2 regions of the Micromonospora sp. NPDC023869 genome follow, and region 1 is predicted to be linked to the other one. Evidence: riboswitches for the same ligand, from Rfam matches in the RefSeq annotation. Region 1 holds a riboswitch; the other holds the start of a gene.
What was found. Region 1 has a riboswitch for thiamine pyrophosphate ahead of ACZ31C_RS08185 (thiamine phosphate synthase). Riboswitches for the same ligand answer to the same signal wherever they lie in the genome.
Positions count from the first base shown of each region.

Region 2: another riboswitch for thiamine pyrophosphate. It lies ahead of ACZ31C_RS31145 (ECF transporter S component); the one in region 1 lies ahead of ACZ31C_RS08185 (thiamine phosphate synthase).

Region 1 covers NZ_JBVHKD010000002.1:543,924-554,560, forward strand. The annotation lists gene thiD (bifunctional hydroxymethylpyrimidine kinase/phosphomethylpyrimidine kinase) at 1-780, opposite strand, end outside; gene ACZ31C_RS08165 (thiamine phosphate synthase) at 972-1,607, opposite strand; gene ACZ31C_RS08170 (thiazole synthase) at 1,667-2,485, opposite strand; gene thiS (sulfur carrier protein ThiS) at 2,491-2,691, opposite strand; gene thiO (glycine oxidase ThiO) at 2,706-3,878, opposite strand; gene ACZ31C_RS08185 (thiamine phosphate synthase) at 3,872-4,498, opposite strand; TPP riboswitch at 4,493-4,602, opposite strand; gene ACZ31C_RS08190 (ThuA domain-containing protein) at 4,994-10,637, shown strand, end outside.
Region 2 covers NZ_JBVHKD010000019.1:8,899-19,535, forward strand. The annotation lists gene ACZ31C_RS31105 (Fur family transcriptional regulator) at 1-87, shown strand, start outside; gene ACZ31C_RS31110 (hypothetical protein) at 158-766, shown strand; gene ACZ31C_RS31115 (acyl-CoA dehydrogenase family protein) at 907-2,829, opposite strand; gene ACZ31C_RS31120 (DUF6328 family protein) at 3,052-3,552, opposite strand; gene ACZ31C_RS31125 (sugar isomerase domain-containing protein) at 3,642-4,391, opposite strand; gene ACZ31C_RS31130 (alpha/beta fold hydrolase) at 4,535-5,365, opposite strand; gene ACZ31C_RS31135 (TIGR03943 family putative permease subunit) at 5,376-6,161, opposite strand; gene ACZ31C_RS31140 (permease) at 6,158-7,228, opposite strand; TPP riboswitch at 7,428-7,533, shown strand; gene ACZ31C_RS31145 (ECF transporter S component) at 7,604-8,194, shown strand; gene ACZ31C_RS31150 (ABC transporter ATP-binding protein) at 8,270-9,727, shown strand; gene ACZ31C_RS31155 (energy-coupling factor transporter transmembrane component T family protein) at 9,724-10,524, shown strand.

The sequences.
Region 1 (10,637 bases):
GCCGAAGTGGTCCATCGGGCCGCGTCCCGCGCCCAACTCCCAGTCCCGCGCACCGGCCAGCGCGCGGGTCACGTACTCCTTGGCGGCGGCGACCGCCACCGGCACCGGATCGCCCAGTGCCAGCCGCACGGCGGTCGCCGCCGAGAACGAACAACCGGTGCCGTGGGTGTGCCGGGTCGGCACCCGGGGGGCCCGCAGCACCGTCGTGCCGTCCGGACCGTGCAGCACGTCCACCGCCTCGTCGCCGGTGTCCACGTCACCGCCGGTCACGATCACCCACTCGGCACCGCCCGCCGCCAGCGCCCGCGCCGCCGCCGTCATCTCCGCCACGCCGGTCACCGGCGCCCCGGTGAGGGCGGCGGCCTCCGCGCTGTTCGGCGTCGCCACCCGGGCGTACGGGAGCAGCCGCTCCACCGCCTCCACCACCCCGAGCCGGTGTCCACTGGTGGCCACCAGCACCGGATCGACCACGAGCTGCGGCAGTCGACCGGCCTCCGCCGCCTCGGCGATCGCACCCGCCACGGCCGGCGTACCGAGCATCCCGGTCTTGACCGCGCGCACCGTGAAGTCGGACAACACGCTGTCCAACTGGTCGCTGACCGTCTGCGGCGGCAACGGCAGCACCGCGTCCACGCCCCGGGTGTTCTGCGCGGTCACGGCGGTGAGCACACTCGTGCCGTACGCGCCGAGCGCGGCGAAGACCTTGAGGTCGGCCTGGATGCCGGCACCGGCACCGGAGTCCGAACCGGCGACGGTGAGGACGGTCGTTGGGGTTCTCACGTGTCTCCTCTTGGCTTGTTCTTGCTCTGGTTGCGGTTTGGGGCTGCGGCCGACCGTGCCCACTCCGGGCGGTCAGGCTTGATCCCTGCGTGGGCACGGTCGGCCGCAGCCCCGTCGGGGTCGTCGCCCGTCGAGACGGATCGGTGGCGGCTTCGGGTGTCCTGCCTTGGGAGAGGCTGGCGGGGTGGGGGTCATCGCTGGGCCGGGGTGGTGAGGGTGGTGGCGACCTGCCGGGGGTCTCGGGCGCGCATGATGGCGCCCTGTACGGCCACGCCGCTGGCACCGGCCTCCAGGCAGGCGCGGACCTGGGCGGGAGTCTCGATGCCGCCGAGAGCGATAACGGGCACCGGGCTGCGACTCGCCAGGGCGGCCAGACCGTCGGGGCCCAGCGGTGGGCCGTAGCCGGGTTTGCTACGGGTGGGGAAGACCGGTGACAGGGTCACGTAGTCCTCGGTGGTGAGTCGGTCCAGCTCCGCCTCGTCGTGGCAGGAGCGGCCGACCAGGTCGGCGACGGGTGGCGGGTACGGACCGGCGGCCGGAAGGTGGAGCGCGACGAATGCCCCGCCGAAGGTGCTGGGGATCCGTGGGGCGGGCTCGGTCTCGGGCAGGAGCGGGTCGGGGCCGGCGACGATCAGGGTGCCGCCCGCCTCGGCCAGGATCGGTCGCAGCTCGGCGGCGAGCACCAGGCGCTCGGCACGCGGCAGGTCCTTCTCGCGCAGCACCACGCACCGCACTCCCCCGGCGACCGCCTGCGCCACCACATCGCACAGGTCCCCCCGCACCGCCCGGCGATCCGTCAGCAGCACTACACCCGAGACCGGCTGGATCTTGGTGCGAAACGGCTTCTGGAGGGTCGGTTTCGCACCACGATCGGCGAGGTGGCGGGTCACAGGTCGGGTCGACCGTCGTCGGGGGTGGAGGCGAGCGCGTGGAAGCGACGCGGAATTCGTCCCGCGCCGTACGCGAGGCGGCCCGCCTCGATCGCGTACCGCATCGCGGTGGCCATCGCCACCGGGTCCGCGGCCCGGGTGACGGCGCTGGCCAGCAGGACCGCGTCGCAGCCCAGCTCCATGGCAAGGGCCGCGTCCGAGGCGGTGCCGATGCCCGCGTCCAGGATCACCGGGACCGTCACGTCCTGACGGATCAACCGGATGTGGTGCGGGTTGTTGACGCCCAGCCCGGAACCGATCGGCGCGCCGGCAGGCATCACCGCCGCGCAGCCCACGTCGGCCAGCCGCCGGGCCAGCACCGGATCGTCCGACGTGTACGGCAGCACGGTGAACCCGTCGTCGACCAGTTCCTCGGCGGCGCGCAGCAACTCCACCCCGTCGGGCAGCAGCGTGCGCTCGTCGCCGATCACCTCCAGTTTGACCCAGTCGGTGTCGAACGCGTCCCGGGCCAGCCGGGCCACCTTCACCGCCTCACCGGCGGTGTAGCAGCCGGCCGTGTTCGGCAGCAGACGTACGCCACAGCGGTCCAGCAGGTCGAGCAGGCCACCCGAGCCGACCGCCACGGTGTCCACCCGGCGCAACGCCAGCGTGACCAGCTCGGTGCCGGAGGCGCGGATGGCCTGCTCCAACACGTGCAGGTTGGCGGCTCCGCCGGTGCCGAGGACCAGCCGGGAACCGAACCGGACGCCGCCCAGCTCGAAGCCCTTCGTCCCGGAGTCCGTCTCGTACCCGTCGATCGACGGTGTGCGGTCCATCCCGCTCACCCGCCCTGGGCGGCGCTGAGCACCTCGACCCGGTCGCCGCCCCGCAGCACCGTCGCCGGCCAGTCGGTACGCGGCACCACCTCGCCGTTGACCGCCACCGCCACGCCGCGCTGCTGCGGGGTCACGTCCCGGACCAGCTCGGCGACCGTGACCTCGTCCGGCACGCTGCGCCCGACACCGTTCACCGTCAACTCCATCAGGACTCCTCCGTTCACTGCGTGGGTCGGGTGGCGTCGCCGGACGCGCCGAAGCCCTCGCCCGATCCGGCGGCGACGAAGCGTTCGGGGCGGAACGGGCTGCCGATCGCGTCGGGGGAACCACCGGTCACCAGGTCGGCGATCAGGTCGGCGGTCACCGGGGTGAGCACGATGCCGTGCCGGTGGTGACCGGTGGCGACCAGCACGTCCGGCCGGCCCGGCAACGGACCCAGGATCGGGGCGTTGTCCGGGGTGCCGGGGCGCAGCCCGGCGATCGCCTCCACCAGGTCGTACTCGGCCAGCTCCGGCAGCAGGTCGGTCGCGGCACGCAGCAGCCGCAGCACCGCACCGGCACCGACCGCCAGGTCGGAGCGCTCCTCGACGGTCGCCCCGACCACCACCTCGCCGTCGGCGCGGGGCACCAGATAGACGTGCTCGCCGTCGGCGTACCCCCGGATGACGTGCCGGAAGCCCGGCGGACCGCCGTCGGGCGCGCGCAGCCGCAGCACCTGGCCCTTCACCGGGCGGACCGGCAACCCGGTGAGCGCGGCCGAGCCGCAGCCGGCGGCGACCACCGTCACCCCGGCGCGGACGTCGGCCGGTGTCCGCACCGGCTCCGGGACCACCGTCGCACCGGCCCGCTCGGCGGCGAGTCGCAGCGCCGGCACCAGTCGGCGCGGGTCGACCTGGTGATCGGTGGCGGCGAGCGCCCCACCACGGACCCGGACGGCGAGCGCCGGCTCGCGGTCGCGCAGCTGCGAGGGTCGCAGCGGCGTCACCGGCAACCCCAGTCCCTGCTGGTACGCCCAGAGTCGACGCGCCTCGGCGAGGTCGTCTGCGGTCAGCCCGACCATCAGCGTGCCCTCGGTGCGGTAGCCGATGTCGACGCCGGTCGCCTCGGTCAGCTCGGCGGCGAACGCCGGCCAGCGGGCGGCCGACTCGGTGAGCAGGGCGGTCAGCTCGTGCTCGCCGAAGTACGCCTCGGCCACCGGCGCGAGCATCCCGGCGGCGACGTGCGAGGCGCCCGAGCCCGGCGCGGGATCGTGCACCACCACCCGCAATCCGCGCGCCGCACACCGCCAGGCGATCGCCAGCCCGATCGGTCCCCCACCGACCACCGCCACGTCCGGTGGAAGGAAGGGCCCCCTGTTAACGCCTCCGGTATAGGAAGGGCCCCCTGCTAACACGTCAACGCCCCGATCAGCTCGCCCGCGACGCGCGCGGGATCGACGGCGGTGGAGAGCGCACCGACCACCGCCACCCCGTACGCCCCGGCGGCGCGCAGCGCGGGCACGTCCGCCGCCGTCACCCCGCCGATGGCGTACACCGGCACGGTGACCGCCTCGGCCACGGCACGTACCCCGGAGACGCCGATCGCCGGCGGCAGCCCGTCCTTGGTGGTGGTGGCCCGGCACGGTCCGACGCCCAGGTAGCTCGCGCCGGCGCCGACCGCCTCGGCTGCCGAGGCCGGTTCGCGGGCGGTGGCGCCCAGCACGGCGGCCGGGCCGAGCACCTGCCGCGCCGCCGCGACCGGCAGGTCGTCCGCACCGACGTGGCCACCGGCCGCACCGGTGGCCAACGCCACGTGCAGCCGGTCGTTGACCAGGCAGTCGACCGCGTACGGCGCGCAGAGGGCGAGCACCCGTCGGGTCAGGTCGTACGCCTCGCGGTCGGTCGCGGAGTCCTCCACCCGGACCTGCACCAGCAATTCGGTACGCGCCACCGGGAGTACGGCCCGGAGCACGGCGAGCGGATCCCGCCCGGGCCGGGTGTCGGTGATCAGATGCAGTCGTCCCAGGGACGGCACGGCAACTCTCCTCCCTGCGCCGGCATTACCCGGATCAGGTTCGACGGTCGGGGGCTCACAGCCCCCCTCTCAGCCCGGTCGACCGGGCTCCCGTGGGTCACTTGCGTGGCCACCGTACGACAGATCCGCTGACCTGCCAAGGTGCGTCCCGCAGGGACGACGGCTCTGCCTCAGGTGTTAGCAGGGGTCCCTTCCTATACCGCAGGCGTTAGCAGGGGACCCCTCCTTTCATCGACGGAACGCGTGCTTCGTACATATAAACGGTAATTACAGCCCACCGATGCCGAAACGTTATCCATCGAGACCTTGCCATGGATCGATTCAGCGGAATTAATTTGTTCAGCGATTCGACATAATGCCGCAACGGAAGCCCTGGCACGGCCCTCCGGCTGCGGCTCCATCAGGGACGGTCTTCGGCGAGCCGGCCCCCGCGACCCCTGTCCGGCAAGGACCAAGGAGACCGGAGTGTTCCGACCACGCCGCATGCGCGTGCCCATGACCGCCACCCTTCTCACCCTCGGACTGGCCGCGACCACGCTCGCCGGCGCACCCGCCACCCAGGCCGCCCCCGCCCGGACCGTCCCGGTCGCCCAGGCACCGGCCCCGCAGGCCGACGCAGACCCGTTCTCGGTGCTGGTCTTCTCCAAGACCGCAGGCTTCCGGCACGGCTCGATCCCGGTCGGCATCGCCGCCATCCAGCAGCTCGGCGCGGAACACGGGTTCACCGTCGACGCCACCGAGGACAGCACTGCCTTCACCGACCAGAACCTCGCCGGATACCAGGCCGTGATCTGGCTCTCCACCACCGGTGACGTGCTCAACGCCGACCAGCAGGCGGCGTTCGAGCGCTACATCCGGGCCGGTGGCGGGTACGCCGGCATCCACGCCGCCTCCGACACCGAGTACGACTGGGAGTGGTACGGCGGTCTGGTCGGGGCGTACTTCAACAGCCACCCGGCCAACCAGCAGGCCACGGTCAAGGTGGAGGACCCGGCCCACCCGTCCACGGCGGATCTGCCGGATCGCTGGTCCCGGTTCGACGAGTGGTACAACTACCGCACCAACCCCCGCGGCAAGGTGCACGTGCTGGCCACGCTGGACGAGACCAGCTACTCCCCCGGCTCCGGCGCGATGGGTCACGACCACCCGATCGCCTGGTGCCAGGACTACGACGGCGGCCGGGCCTGGTACACCGGTGGCGGCCACACCAACGAGTCGTACGCGGAGCCGCAGTTCCTCGGCCACCTGCTCGGCGGCATCCGGACCGCGGCCGGGGCGCAGGACGCCGACTGTGGCGCCTCGTTGACCGCCAGCTTCGAGAAGGTGACGCTGGACAGCAACACCAGCAACCCGATGGAGCTGGACGTGGCCTCGGACGGCCGGGTCTTCTACATCGAGCGCGACGGCCGGGTGCAGATCGTCAAGCCGGACACCGGCAACACGGTCACCGCCATCGACCTCGACGTCTTCACCGGCAACGAGGATGGGTTGATCGGCATCCGCCTCGACCCGGACTTCGCCACCAACAACTGGGTCTACCTCTACTACGCGCCCAACGACGGGGTGGCGCGCAACGTGCTGTCCCGGTTCACGGTGAGCGGTGACGCGATCGACGCGGCCTCCGAGAAGGTCGTCCTTCAGGTCGACACCCAGCGCAACACCTGCTGCCACGCGGGCGGCACCATGACGTTCGACTCGGCCGGCAACCTCTATCTGGCCACCGGGGACAACACCAACCCGTTCCAGTCGGACGCGTACACGCCGATCGACGAGCGTCCGGGCCGTGCCGACTACGACGCGCAGCGCACCTCCGGCAACACCAACGACCTGCGCGGCAAGGTCCTGCGGATCCACCCGGAGGACGACGGGACGTACACCATCCCGGAGGGCAACCTGTTCCCGCCGGGCACCGAGAAGACCCGGCCGGAGATCTACGGCATGGGCTTCCGCAACCCGTTCCGGATCGGCATCGACCCGGCCACCGACACCCTCTACGTCGCCGACTACGGTCCGGACGCGGCTTCGGCCAACCCGAACCGTGGCCCGGCCGGTCTGGTCGAGTGGAACATCGTGGCCGAGGCCGGCAACTACGGCTGGCCGTACTGCCACGGCGGGAACCAGGCGTACAACGACTACCAGTTCCCGTCCGGCCCGAGCGGGCCGAAGTTCGACTGCGCCGCCGTGGTCAACAACTCGCCGAACAACACCGGCCTGACCAACCTGCCGCCGGCCATCGCGGCCACCGTCGACTACGGCTACGCGGGTGACCCCCGGTTCCCGGAGATCGGTGGCGGCGGCGCGCCGATGGGCGGCCCGGTCTACCGGTACGACGCCGACCTCGACTCGGACCGCAAGTGGCCGGCGTACTACGACGGCAAGGCGCTGCTCGGCGAGTGGAACCAGTCCAAGATGTACACGATGCAGGTCAGCGCCGACGGGCGGGAACTGGTCGACATCAACCAGTTGCTCACCGGGATGACCTTCATCCGGCCGATGGACTTCGAGTTCGGCCCCGACGGCGCGATGTACCTGATCGAGTGGGGCAGCGGCTTCGGCGGCAACAACGACAACTCCGGCGTCTACCGGATCGACTACATCGCCGGTGACCGGGCCCCGATCGCAGTGGCCTCCGCCGAACCGACCTCCGGCCCGGCGCCGCTGACGGTCGAGTTCTCCAGTGCCGGGTCACGTGACCCGGACGGCGGCGTGCTGACGTACTCCTGGGCGTTCGGCGACGGCGGCACCTCCACCGAGGCGAACCCCACCCACACGTACGCCGAGGCCGGCAACTACACCGCCCAGCTCACCGTGACCAATCCCAACGGCCGTACGGCGGTGGCGAACGTCCCGGTGACCGTGGGCAACACCGCGCCGACGGTGGAGATCGAGTTCCCGCCCAACGGTGGCTTCTTCAACTGGGGCGACCAGGTCAAGTACTCGATCACCGTGACCGACCCGGAGGACGGCGAGATCGACTGCGCCGACGTCCAGCTCCAGGTGCTGCTCGGGCACGACGAGCACGCGCACCCGCTGGAACAGCACACCGGGTGCAGCGGCACGGTGCAGACCCAGCTCGCCGCCGGGCACGGCGCCGAGGCGGACGTCTTCACCGTCCTGGAGGCGACCTACACCGACAAGGGTGGCTCCGGCGGCGCCAGTCCGCTGACCGGCCGGATCATCGAGATCCTCCAGCCGAAGCGCAAGCAGGCCGAGTACTTCAGCGACACCGGCCGCACCGCGGACGGCACCGGCGGCGGTGAGCCCGGCGTGCAGCGGGAGACCACCGGCGACACCGCGGGCGGCGGCGAGAACATCAGTTTCATCGAGGACGGTGACTGGTGGTCGGTGGACCCGGCCGACCTGACCGAGATCGACGAGATCCGGTTCCGCGCCTCCTCGGGCGTGGAGGGCGGTGTGATCGAGGTCCGGGCCGGCGCGGTCGACGGACCGGTGGTCGCCACGGCCACCGTTCCGGGCACCGGTGACTGGCAGACGTACACCGACGTCACCGCAGAGGTCACCGGGCCGGCGAGTGGATCGCTGTTCTTCGTGGCCCGGCACCCGAGCGGCGGCTCCGGCTCGCTGTTCAACGTCAACTGGGCGGACTTCGTCGGCAAGGGCGTCACCGACAACGCCCCGCCGACGGTCACCGCCACCGCCACGCCGGGCACCGGCACCGCGCCGGTCACCATCGCGTTCGGCGGCACGGCCGTGGACCCGGAGGGCGACACCCCGCTGACGTACGAGTGGGACTTCGGTGACGGTGGCACCGCCGACACGCTCCAGGCCGAGCACACGTACGAGCGGCCCGGCAACTTCACCGCCACCCTGACGGTGACGGACAGCCGGGGCGCGTTCTCGTACGCCACCGTGCCGGTCCGGGTCGACGCGCCGAACACCTCCTGCGTCGGCACGCGCTCGGACGACTTCGGCGGCACCACCCTGGACCGGGAGCGCTGGACCAGCGTGGTGCGGGAGAACCAACTCCTGTCCGTCAGCGACGGCGCGCTGCGCCTGCCCACCTCGGCCGGTGACCTGTACGGCAGCCGCAACGACGCCACCAACCTGGTGCTCCAGCCGGCGCCCTCGGGTGCCTGGTCGGCGACCACCAAGGTGACCCTGCCGGTCACGGCCGACTACCAGCAGGCCGGTCTGCTGGTCTACGGCGACGACGACAACTACGCCAAGCTGGACCTGCTCTACAACGGCAGCCGGCGGGTGGAGTTCATCCGGGAGACCGCGGGTACGCCTCGCAACGAGGGTGCCGACAGCACGGCGGCTCCGGACGGTGACACCGTCCACCTGAGGATCAGCAGCGACGGCACCAGCCTGACCGCCGCGCTCTCGTCCGACGGGCTGACCTTCACCCCGGTCGGTCGGGCGGCGGCGCTGGAGGGCATCGAGAACCCCCGGATCGGTCTGTTCGCCCTCAACGGCGGCACCACCGCGCCAGTGGTGGACGCCGCGTTCGACTGGTTCCAGGTGACGCCGGACGAGCCGGCCGGACCGGTCGACCCGTCCGACGAGTTCACCGGCGCGGCGCTGGACAAGTGCCGGTGGAACGCGATCCTCCGGGAGGACGCCACCGCCTACCTGGTGGCCGACGGGACGTTGCGCATCGACGTGCCCAACGGTGACATCTACGGCACCGACAACACCGGGCCGACGAACTTCATCCTGCAGAACGCGCCGGACGGCGACTGGACGCTGGAGACGAAGGTCGACGGCAGCCTGCTGGACGAGCAGTACCAGCAGGGCGGGTTGATCGTGTACGGCGACGACGACAACTACGTCAAGTTCGACTTCGTCGTCGACAACCAGGCCGGCTCGCCGGTGTCGCGACGGATCGAGCTCCGTAGCGAGATCGACGGGGCGATCCAGAACCCGCAGCCCGGCGCGGAGGGCCTGACCGAGTCGGTGTGGCACCTGCGGCTGGCCCGCACCGGTGACACCTTCACCGCGTCGTACTCGGCGGACGGCAGCACCTGGACGACGCTGACCGAGCTGACCAACGCGGCGGTCGGGCCGACCCCGAAGGTGGGCCTGTTCGCCCTCGGCGGCAACCAGACCGCCTCGAAGCAGGTGTCGTTCGACTACTTCCGGCTGAGCACCGGCACGGTCGACGACACCGCACCGGTGACCACCGCCGAGGTCGCCGGCACGCCGGTTGAGGGCTGGTACACCGGCCCGACGACGGTCACGCTGACCGCCACCGACGAGGGCGGCAGCGGGGTGGCCCGCACCGAGTACCAGCTCGACGACGCCGACACCTGGACCGCCTACACGGCTCCGGTGGCGGTCTCCGGGGACGGCGAGCACGAGCTGCGGTTCCGCTCGGTCGACGAGGCCGGCAACGTGGAGGAGACCAAGACGGTCGACGTCCGCATCGACACCACCGCGCCGGTCAGCACCGCGGCGTTCGCCCCGGCGAACGACGCGGGCTGGCACGACGGCACGATCCCGGTGGTGCTCTCCTCGACCGACGCCGGTTCCGGGGTCAGGTCGCTGGAGTGGTCGCTGGACGGCGGTGACTGGACGCCGTACACCGAGCCGGTGGAGATCAGCGGCGACGGGGCCCACGAGCTGCTCTACCGGGCCACCGACACCGTGGGCAACGCCGAGACGCTCAAGTCGGCGGTGGTCCGGATCGACGGCACCAAGCCGACGCTGCTGGTCTCCGGCATCGCCGACGGCCAGCTCTACGGCGACAGCCAGGACGTTCGAGTGTCCTGGCAGGCGGTGGACCCCACCTCGGGGATCGCCACCGTGGTCGGCCGGCTCGACGACCGCCCGTACGTCAGCGGCACCCTTCAGGCGATGTACGAGCTGCCGCTGGGGCTGCACGAGCTGACCGTGACCGCGACCGACAAGGCGGGCAACGCCACCACCACGACGGTCCGGTTCTTCGTCACCACCTCGTTCCGGGACATGCAGAACCTGCTGGACCGGTTCAAGGCGACGGGTCGACTCTCCGCTCGGGCGCACACCCAGTTGTCGAACCGGCTCTCCAACGCCCGTACGGCGGAGGCCGCCGGTAACGACCAGCGGGCGATCAACCAGCTCACCGCGTTCCGGGGGCTGGCCGCCGACGCCTCTCTGGTCGGTGAGGCGGAGATCCGGGACGTGCTGGTCCGGGACA
Region 2 (10,637 bases), on a different contig from region 1:
GCCGACCGGGTGGCGGCTCAGCACGGCTTCACCGACGTCAGCCACACCCTGGAGATCTTCGGGACCTGCCCGGACTGCGCCCGCTGATCCCGCGCACTCCCGGGATCGGGCGTCCGTGGGAGTGCCCGCCGCGCCCGAGCGTGGCACGCTGTCCGGCGTGAAAATCTACGCTGATCGTTTCCCGACCGCGCTGCGCCAGTTCCTCACCGATCTGCTCGTCGTCGCCTGGGTGTACGCGGCGATCCGTGGTGCGCTCTGGCTGCACGATCTCGTGCAGAAGCTGGCCGTACCCGGGCAGAAGCTGGAGGGGGCCGGCGGTGGGCTGGCCGACAACCTGGCCGACGCGGGCGGCAAGGTCGGCCGGGTGCCGTTGGTGGGCGACGAGCTGACCGGCCCGTTCGAGCGGGCGGCCGGCGCGGCCCGTTCGCTCGCCGAGGCCGGGCGTGACCAGCAGGAGTTGGTCGACCAGTTGGCGCTGGCACTGGCCGTCGGGCTACTCATCGTCCCGCTGGGGCTGGTGCTGTTCGGCTGGCTGCCGCTGCGGGTGCGCTGGATGCGCCGAGCCGCTTCGGCGGCGGCCCTGGCCGCCGCGCCCGCCGGTCGGGACCTGCTGGCCCTGCGCGCCCTGGCCGGTCAGCCGCTGCGCAAACTCACCCGGATCTCCCCCGACGTCGCCGAGGCGTGGCGGCGCGGCGACGACACCACCGTCAACGCCCTGGCCGCCCTCGAACTCCGCCGCCTCGGCCTCCACGACCCCCACCCCTAACCCCATCCACCCCCGCCCCCTCCCCGGCCCCCACCCACCCCACCCCCGCCCCCGCCGGGTTGATCAAGAAGTTTTCGCCGTCCGAGCCGACGAGCCATGACCAAAACCTCTTGATCAACGCCGCAAAGCGTGGGGGTGGGTCAGGGGGGTGGGGGGAGGTGGCGGCGGGCGTTCGTGGGGACGGTGGAGGGGCCGGGGGTCCAGGGGGCGACCCAGGGGCGGTCGGCGGGTGGTGGGATGACGCCGTCCTCCAGGGCGCTGTAGCGGCCGGCGAGGATGCGCTTGGCGGCCACCACGTCGACCGAGTCGGTGTTCTCCCAGAGGGCGGTGAACAGGGCGTCGATCCGGACCCGGGCCTGGCGGCAGAAGAGGTCGGCCAACTCCACGTTCTCCGGTCGCTCCGCGCGCTCGGCGTGGGCACGTACGCAGACCGCGCTCATCGCGAACAGCTCGGCCCCGATGTCCACCACCCGGCCCAGGAACGCCTGCTTGCGCTCCATCTTGCCCTGCCAGCGGGACATCGCATAGAACGTCGACCGGGCGAGCTTCCGGGAGGCGCGCTCGACGTGCCGCAGGTGTGCGGCGAGCGGGCCGTACTCGGCAAACGCGGTGGGTTGTTGGCCCTTGCCGACCGCGAGGGTCGGCAGCCAGCGGGCATAGAACGCGCCCGCTCGCGCGCCGGCTCTGGCCTTGCGTGCCAGTCCGGCGTCGGGGTCGATGATGTCCCCGGCCACGGAGAGGTGCGCGTCCACCGCCTCGCGGGCGATCAGCAGGTGCATGATCTCGGTGGAGCCCTCGAAGATCCGGTTGATCCGCAGGTCCCGCAGCATCTGCTCGACGGCGGCCGGCCGTTCTCCTCGGGCGGCCAGCGAGTCGGCGGTCTCGTATCCCCGGCCGCCCCGGATCTGGACCAGCTCGTCGGCGATCCGCCACGCCATCTCGCTGGCGTAGAGCTTCACCAGCGCCGCCTCGATCCGGATGTCGTTGCGGTCGTCGTCGGCGAGCAGGCAGCAGAGGTCCAACATGGTCTCCATGCCGTACGTGGTGGCGGCGATGAAGGACAATTTTTGCGCGACCGCCTCGTGTTCGCCGACCGGCCGGCCCCACTGGACCCGCTCGGCGGACCACTCGCGGGCCACGTGCAGCGCCCACTTGCCGGCGCCCACGCACATCGCCGGCAGCGACAGTCGACCAGTGGTCAGGGTGCTCAGCGCGATCCGCAGGCCCTTGCCCTCGCCGCCGATGACGTTCTCGTTGGGCACGAAGACATCGTGAAAGCGGGTCAGGCTGTTCTCCAGGCCACGCAGGCCGACGAACTCGTTGCGGCGCTCGACGGTGATGCCCTCGGCGTCGCCGTCGACCACGAACGCGGTGATGCCGCCCCTGCGTCCGTCGGTCCTGGGCACCCGGGCCATCACCACGAGTTGGGTAGCCACGGTGCCGTTGGTGGCCCACAGCTTCACGCCGTTGATCCGGTAGCCGGTGCCGTCCGGGGTCGGCTCGGCGGTGGTGCCCAGCCGGGCCGGGTCGGAGCCGACGTCCGGCTCGGTGAGCAGGAACGCGGAGACCTCGCCGGCCGCCAGTCGGGGCAGGAAGCGCTGTCTCTGCTCGTCGGTGCCGAACATCTTCAACGGTTGCGGCACACCGATCGACTGGTGTGCCGAGAGCAGCGCGCCGATCGCCGGGCTGACCGAGCCGGCCAGCATCAACGCCCGGCAGTAGTGCAGGTTGCTCAGCCCGAGTCCGCCGTACTCCCGACCGATCTTCATGCCGAACGCGCCGAGTCCGGCCAGGCCCTGGAACACCTCGTCGGGGATGCGGGCGTCGCGCTCGATGGCGGCGCCGTCCACCTCGGAGGCGACGTACGCGCGCAGCCGGGCGAGGAACTCACCGGCGCGTTCGTCCTCTGCCGGGTCCGGCCGGGGCCAGGGGTCGATCAGGTCGAGCCGGAGTCGGCCCAGGAAGAGTTCCTTCCCGAAGCTCGGTCGGTCCCAGGTGTCCTGTCGGGCCGCCTCGGCGACCTGGCGGGCCTCCTTCTCGGACACCTGCTTCTCGGACGACACGCGACCCGCCGCACCGGGCGGCGGGTCGGTGTCCTGGTGGTCGTTGGCGGGTGGACGGTGGTTCTCGGCGATGGCCACGGCAACCCCCGGGAGCTGGATCCGGCATTCGGACTGTTCCGCCTGCTCGGCAGGCTACCCAGGTGGTGTTACCCAGCGGTAGTCACGGTTATCCATCGCCGGACCGGCCCCTCGCGGAGCCGGATCCCGCCCCGACCCGACCGTTCAGCCCGGGGAGAGCCCGCTCGGGTCGTCCTCGTCGTCGATGTCGTCGTCACCCCAGTTGCGGCGGCTGAACGGCAGGATCATCCAGAACGTGAGGAACCACAGGCCGGTGACCGCACTGAGCAGGAAGGCGATCGGCCGGGCGAGCACGAAGTCGGTGATCAGCAGTACCGAGCTGACCATCGCGACCAACATGAAGGCGAGACCGGCGCTGGCCATCTTGTGGGCGAACTGCACCAGCTCCGGCTTGCGGCCCTGGCGGAACAGCGCCCGGTGGAACGCCACCGGCGAGATGATCATCGCGGTGGCGCCGGCCGCCGCGATCAGCGCGACGACGTAGACGTCGCGCTGGAATTCTGTGGTACGCGTGAAGCCGTTACTGAACGGCAGGGTGAGCAGGAAGGCGAAGAGGATCTGTACGCCGGTCTGCGCGACCCGCAACTCCTGAAGCAGGTCAGCGAAGTTCCGCTGCCACCGCTGCTTCTCGGTCTCCTTGGACACCGCGAACCTCCGAGGGAACACGCTCCACCCGGTCGGAACCCCCGACCGGCGGAACGCAGATGCCCCGCCGTGCACCACCCGAAACCGACTCAGGAACCGCGCCGGATCCGCCCTGCGTAACGGGCCTCCAGCGCGTCGTTGTGCGCGTCGCCACCGGCGATGTTGGCCGACAGGTAGACCGGCGGCTGCTCGTCGGCGGCCAACAGCCGGGCCACCACCTCGACCACGATCTGCTGGGCCAGCAACGCCGCCGTGATCGAGGAGACCGCGCCCACCGCGCCGCCGGACGGCAGCGGCAGGGTCGCGTCCCCGTACGGGGCACCGTTGTCCAGCACCACGTCGGCGAAGTCGGCGAGCTTGCGCCCGGACGGGTGGCGGGACTCCATCCGGGCCGAGTGCGCGGCGGAGGTGATCGCCACCAGCGGATGGCCCCGCGCGACGACCAGCGAGGCGAACTCCACCATCGCCCCGTTCACGCCCGAGTTCGAGGCGAGCACGAAGACGTCACGCGGGCCGGTCGGGGCGAGGTCGTAGAGCCGGTGCGCGACCGACGGGTCCCGCTCCAGTTTCGGGCCCAGCACGTCGGCCGGCTCCCCACCGTGCAGCACCAGGTCCCGCAGCGCGATCCGGTTAGTCGGCACCAACCCGCCGGCCCGGCCGGCGATCTCCATCGCCAGGGCCTCCGAGTGACCGGTGCCGAAGGCGTGCACCACCCCGTCGGCGCGGATCGCCTCGGCGATCAGGTCGGCCGCCCGGCCCACCTGCTCCCGCTGGCTGGCCGCCACCCGGGTCATCGTCGCGGTCACCTCGGCCAGGTAGCCCTCGGCACTCACCGTCATGCTCTCTCCCGCCTCCCTCGGATCGCCGCCGCCGACGACCCCACCCAGCTTCCCGCACGGCCCAGTCGTCTTGCCGGTCGGTCCGGACGCTCTCAGACCGACGAGGCGCTTCCGCTGCGACCGCGGCAGGTGGGCGTCGGCGCTCAGGCGGTCGGGCGGGCGCGGGACAGGATCGCCTCGGCCAGCGGCGTCGGCGCCTCGTCCGGGATCCAGTGGCTGACGCCGGACAACTCGACGAGGCGGTAGTCGCCGCTCACGTGTGCGGCGCAGGCTTGCGCAGCGGTCCGTCCGATGGCGACGTCGCGGTCGCTCCAGACGAAGGTGGTCGGCACCGACACCGGGCCGACCGCCGCCAGCTCGGCGCGGGACATCGCCCGGTACCAGTTCAGCGCCGCGGTGAGCGCGCCCGGCTCGCGCAGCGGATCGGCGTACGCGGCGACCCGGGCGTCGTCGCCGACGTCGCGCAACAGCCGCCGCAACCCGAGCGCGTCGAGGGCCAGCAGCGTCTTCTCCGCTATGCCCGCCTTCCGGAACAGCAGCATGTACGCCGAGCGCGCCTTCTGCTGCGGGTCGTTGGCCAGCGCGTGCGCCATGGCGGCCGGGTGCGGCACGGAGACCGCGGTGAGCGTACGCACCCGGTCGGGGTGGCCGGCGGCGAGCGCCCAGGCGACGATGGCACCCCAGTCGTGGCCGACCACGTGCGCCCGCGTCACGCCGAGCGCGTCGAGCACCGCCACCGCGTCGGCGACCAACTCCCCCAGCCGGTACGCCGCCACCTCGCTCGGCCGCGCCTGCGGCGAGTAGCCCCGCTGGTCCAGCGCGTACGTGCGCAGGCCCGCCCCGTGCAGGACGGGCGCCACCGCGTCCCACTCGCCGGAGTGTTGGGGGAAGCCGTGCAGCAGCAGCACCGGCTCACCCGACTCGGGGCCACCGGGGTGGATCTCGAACCGCAGACCTCGGGCGTCGACGTGCATGCCCGGAACGCTACTCGTACTGGCGCTTGGGCACCGGCACCTGCCGCCACGACTCGATCTCCAGGTACGGGATCTCGGCGTCGTTGACCGGGTCCCGACCGATCCGGTCGCTGTACCGGCCGACCACCTCGACCCAACTGTCGTTGGGCAGCCCGACCGGCACGTCACCGGTGAGCCCGAGTTTGATCGGCCGCCCGTCGGCGGCGCAGCAGGAGAGCACCATCCGGGCCAGGATCGGCTCACCACCGGCACCGGTGGCCAGGAACCCGGTGAGGACCACCCGCCGGTCGCCGATCGAGGCGCCCCGGTCGAACAGCGCCCGGGAGGCGTAGTCGAGCACGCTCACCTGCACCGGATCGCCCTCGGGCAGCGGCGGGTAGTCGGACTCCCGAGGGGCGTTCAGCGCGGTGCCGGCCTGCCCCGCCGCGTACGACCCGAGGGCCGGCGGGGCCACCAGCAGCAGTCCGAGCACGGGCAGGATGAGCAGCCAACCGATCCGGGGTTCATGGTGGCCGTGTCCGTGACCGTCGTGGTCGTCGTGGTCGACCGTCAGCGGGGCGCCACCGCTCGCCGGGCCGGTGGACCCGCCGCCGGTCGGGGCCGTCGCACGGGGCGCGGAGGGCCGCAGTTCGTACCAGAGGGTCATCACCGCGGCGACCACCAGCAGCAGACCGGCGGCGATCAGGAAGGGACGCAGGCCCTCCTTGACGTAACGCAGATAGAGGTCGGTGACGCTGGCCCGGATCACCGCCCCACCGAGCAGCAGCAGGATCACCGCTTGTGCCTGTCGGTTCACAGCAGCACCATCCCGACTCCGGTGGCCACCAGCAGGGCGACCGCGAACGTGGCCGGCGCGAACCGGAAGGCGAACCGCCGGCCGAAGACACCGGCCTGCATCGAGATCAGCTTGAGGTCGACCATCGGCCCCACCACCAGGAAGACCAGTCGGGACGTGAGGGAGAACTGCGACAGCGAGGCCGCGACGAAGGCGTCCGCCTCGGAACAGAGCGAGAGCAGCACGGCGAGCAGTGCCAGCGCCAGGATCGACAGCCAGGCGTTGTCGGCCAGGGTCTGGAGCCAGCGCTCCGGCACCAGCACGTTGATGCTGGCGGCGGCCATCGCACCGAGCACCAGGAAGCCACCGGCGTGGGTGACGTCGTGCCGGACGGCGGCCCAGAAGGCCCGGCTCCGCCGGGGGTCGTCCAGCTCCGGGCGGCGCGGCATCTTGATCCACTCGGTCCGACCGAGTCGCAGCCAGAGCCAACCCATGATCATTGCCACGACCAGACTGGCGACCCCCCGGGCGAGGACCATCTCGGGGTTGTTGGGGAAGGCGACGGCGGTGGCGACCAGCACGATCGGGTTGACCGCCGGTGCGGCCAGCAGGAACGCCAGCGCCGCCGCCGGGGTGACGCCCCGACGGATCAGCGACCCCGCGATCGGCACCGATCCGCACTCGCAGCCCGGCAGCACCACCCCGGCCGCGCTGGCCGCCGGCACCGCAAGCGCCGGGTGCCGGGGCAGTGCCTTGGCCCAGAACGACCGGGGTACGAAGACCGCGATCACGGCGGAGAGCAGGATGCCGAAGACCAGGAACGGCACCGCCTGCACCATGATCGAGACGAACACCGTGGTCCACGTCTGGATGCGGGGATCATCCAGCGCTCCGGCCAGCGGATCACGAAAGATGATCAGCAGGACCAGCAGGCCCGCCAGGATCTCCACCGAGCCGATCCGGTCACCGAGCCAGCGCCGGGGCGGCTCGCCGCCGCCCGGTCGGGCCGGTCGTTCCTCGGTGGCCACGCCCGTTGGACGGCCCTCCGGTTCACCGGCCGGCGCGGCATGGTCCGTGTCTGTGCTCACCCTGTCGCCTCTCGGCCAAGTGGATCGGCGGCCTGAGATTACCGTCCGGAGCCGATGACGTCGATGGATGTCACGAAACCGGGCGGGTTCCGGCGCGCGCCGACCACCGCCGGAACGCCCGTCGTCGGCACCCGGCATGACCTGCGTAGATCACATTGTCCGTCGATCTTCGGAGGTGTTAGCGTCGGCGGGACAACACCACCTCCGACAGGGGAGCGCACAGCGCTGAGAGTGCGGGTCCGCCCGCAGACCCTCCGTACCTGATCTGGGTAATGCCAGCGCAGGGAGTTCGGTCCACCTCCAGCCCGCCACGGCCCGGCCACGCCGGACGCGGCGGTGCGTCTTGCCTGGTTCGACACTGGACTGGGAGCACTCATGAGCCAACCGACCACCACTCGATGGCGCACCGTCGACATCGTCGTGGCCGCGGTGATCGCCGTCGGCTTCGGTGTCATCTTCTGGGCCTGGGGCCTGCTCTGGCGGGCGGTCGACCCGGCCTTCGCCTTCTTCCCGGCCAGCCAGGCCGTCATGTACGGCGTCTGGCTGGTGCCGGCGGTGCTCGGCGGGTTGATCATCCGTAAGCCGGGTGCCGCGCTGTTCTGCGAGGCGGTCGCGGCGACCGTCTCCGCGCTGCTGGGCTCCGAGTGGGGCGGCATCACCATCGTCCAGGGCCTGATCCAGGGCCTCGGCGCGGAACTGGCCTTCGCCGCGTTCCGGTACCGCTCGTTCCGGCTCCCCACCGCGCTGCTCGCCGGTGCGCTGACCGGTCTCGGCGCCGCCCTGTTCGACTTCTTCGCCTGGAACGCCGCGTACGAGCTGGGCACCTACCGCATCCCGTACGCCCTGCTCACCGTGCTCAGCGCCACCGTGGTCGCCGGTGCCGGCGGCTACGCGCTCACCAAGGCGCTCGCCGGCACCGGCGTCCTGGACCGCTTCCCCGCCGGCCGCGAACGGAACCTGGTCTGACCTCGCCCGGTGGAGCCGGTCCGGCCGGCTCCACCGGGCCACCGACGGGTCGGGAACGAGGAGCGGGGGTAGCAGGTGGGCGAGGTGCGGCTGCGCGGCTTCGGCTGGCGCCACGCCGGGCGGCGCGCCTGGGCGGTACGCGGCGTGGACCTGCGGGTACGCCGAGGCGAACGGGTACTGCTGCTCGGGCCCTCCGGCGCCGGCAAGAGCACCCTGCTCGCCGCGCTGGCCGGGCTGCTGCCGGAGGACTCCGGTGAGCAGGAGGGCACCATCGAGATCGACGGCCGCCCACCGGCCGAGACCCGCGAGCGGGTCGGCATCGTCTTCCAGGATCCGCAGTCCCAGCTCGTCATGGCCCGCAGCGGCGACGACGTCGCGTTCGGGCTGGAGAACCGGGGCGTACCCGCCGGGCAGATCTGGCCCCGGGTGGACGAGGCGCTGCGTCGGGTCGGCTTCCCGTACCCCCGGGACCGCCCCACCGCGGCGCTCTCCGGCGGCGAACAGCAGCGGCTCGCCCTGGCCGGAGTGCTCGCGCTCCGCCCAGACCTGCTGCTGCTCGACGAGCCCACCGCCAACCTCGACCCGGCCGGGGCCGACCTGGTCCGCGCCGCAGTGGGCCGCGCGGTCGACGACGACACCACCCTGATCCTGGTCGAGCACCGGGTGGCCGACGCCCTGCCGCTGGTCGACCGGGTGGTGGTGCTCGACGCCGGTGGCGGCATCCGCGTCGACGGCCCGCCGGAGAGCGTCTTCGCCACGCACGGCGACGCCCTCGCCGCCGACGGCGTCTGGGTGCCCGGCCGCCGGATCCCGACCCGCCGGGCCACCACCAGCCCCGGCGAGGTGTTGCTCACCGCCGACCGGCTCGGCCAACCACCCCGGCTGGCCGCCACCGACCTGGCGGTACGCGCCGGTGCGGCACTCGCCGTGCTCGGCCCCAACGGCGCCGGCAAGTCCACCCTCGCGGTGCTGCTCGGCGGGCTACTCAAGCCGGGCATCGGGCGGCTGGTGGCCGGCGTCGACCTGGCCGGCGCCGACGCCCGCACACCACCGCACCGGTGGCGGGCACCCGCGCTGGCCCGCCGGATCGGCTCGGTGTTCCAGGACCCGGAGCACCAGTTCGTCACCGGCACCGTCTACGACGAGCTGGCGCTCGGGCCCCGACGTACCGGCGCCACCGAGACGGAGGTACGCCGACGCGTCGACGAGCTGCTGCACCGACTGCGGTTGGACCGGCTGGCCGGCGCGAACCCGTACACCCTCTCCGGTGGCGAGGCGCGGCGGCTGAGCGTGGCGACCGCCCTGGCCACCGCGCCCCGGCTGGTGATCTGCGACGAGCCCACCTTCGGCCAGGACCGGCGCACCTGGCGGGAGCTGGTGGACCTGTTCGCGGAGCTACGCGACGCGGGCCACGCCCTGGTGACGGTCACCCACGACGCCGAGTTCGTCGCCGCGCTCGCCGACCGGACGCTGACGCTGACGCCCGCGCCCGGCGCCCCGTCGTCGGCGTCTTCTCCGGCGGGGTACCGATGATCGACCTGGAACCGGTCGCCCGGCCGGACGCGCCGCTGGCCCGGCGTAATCCGGTGGCCAAGCTGGCGGCGGCGCTGCTGTTCGCGTTTCCGCTGCTGGCGACGCTGGACCCGGTCGCACCGGCGATCGCGATCGCGGTCGAGCTGGCGGTCCTACCGCTGTTCGGCGTGCGCTACCGGGTGCTGTTCCGTCGGGTGTGGCCGTTGCTGGTGGCCGCCGTGGGCGTCCTGGTCACGCTGGTGCTCTTCGCCGCGGACCGCTCGGGCCGGGTACTGCTCGACGCCGGACCGGTCGTGGTCACCTCGACGGTGCTGCTCACCGCGCTCGGCCTGGTGCTGCGCCTGTTCGCGGTGGCCCTGCCCGGCGTGATCGTCTTCGCCACCACCGATCCCACCGACCTGGCCGACGCGCTGGTGCAGAACGCCCGCGCACCGGCCCGCTTCGCGATCGGTGCGCTGGCGGCGTTCCGGCTGCTGCCGCTGCTCGGGCAGGAGTGGCAGATGATCGTCATGGCCCGGCGCGCACGCGGGGTGGAGGCGGGACGCAACCCGGTGGCGAAGCTACGGCTCTTCGTGTCGACCGCGTTCACGCTGCTGGTCGGCGCGATCCGCCGGGGCACCCGGCTGGCGGTCGCGATGGACGCGCGCGGCTTCGACGCCGGGGTACCGCGTACCGCCGCCCGCCGACAACACTTCGGTGCCGCCGACTGGCTGCTGGTCGTCGTCGCAACGGCGTTGGCCGTCGCCGCGTTGGGCGTCAGCGTCGCGCTCGGCACCTTCCGGCCGCTGCTCGGCTGAACCCTACGACCGTGGTGGGTAGATCTGTTGTCGCTGGAACGACAACAGATCTACCCACCTGACGTTCATACGGGACGCACCCGTCGATCAGTCACACCCACGCCGGGTGCAGC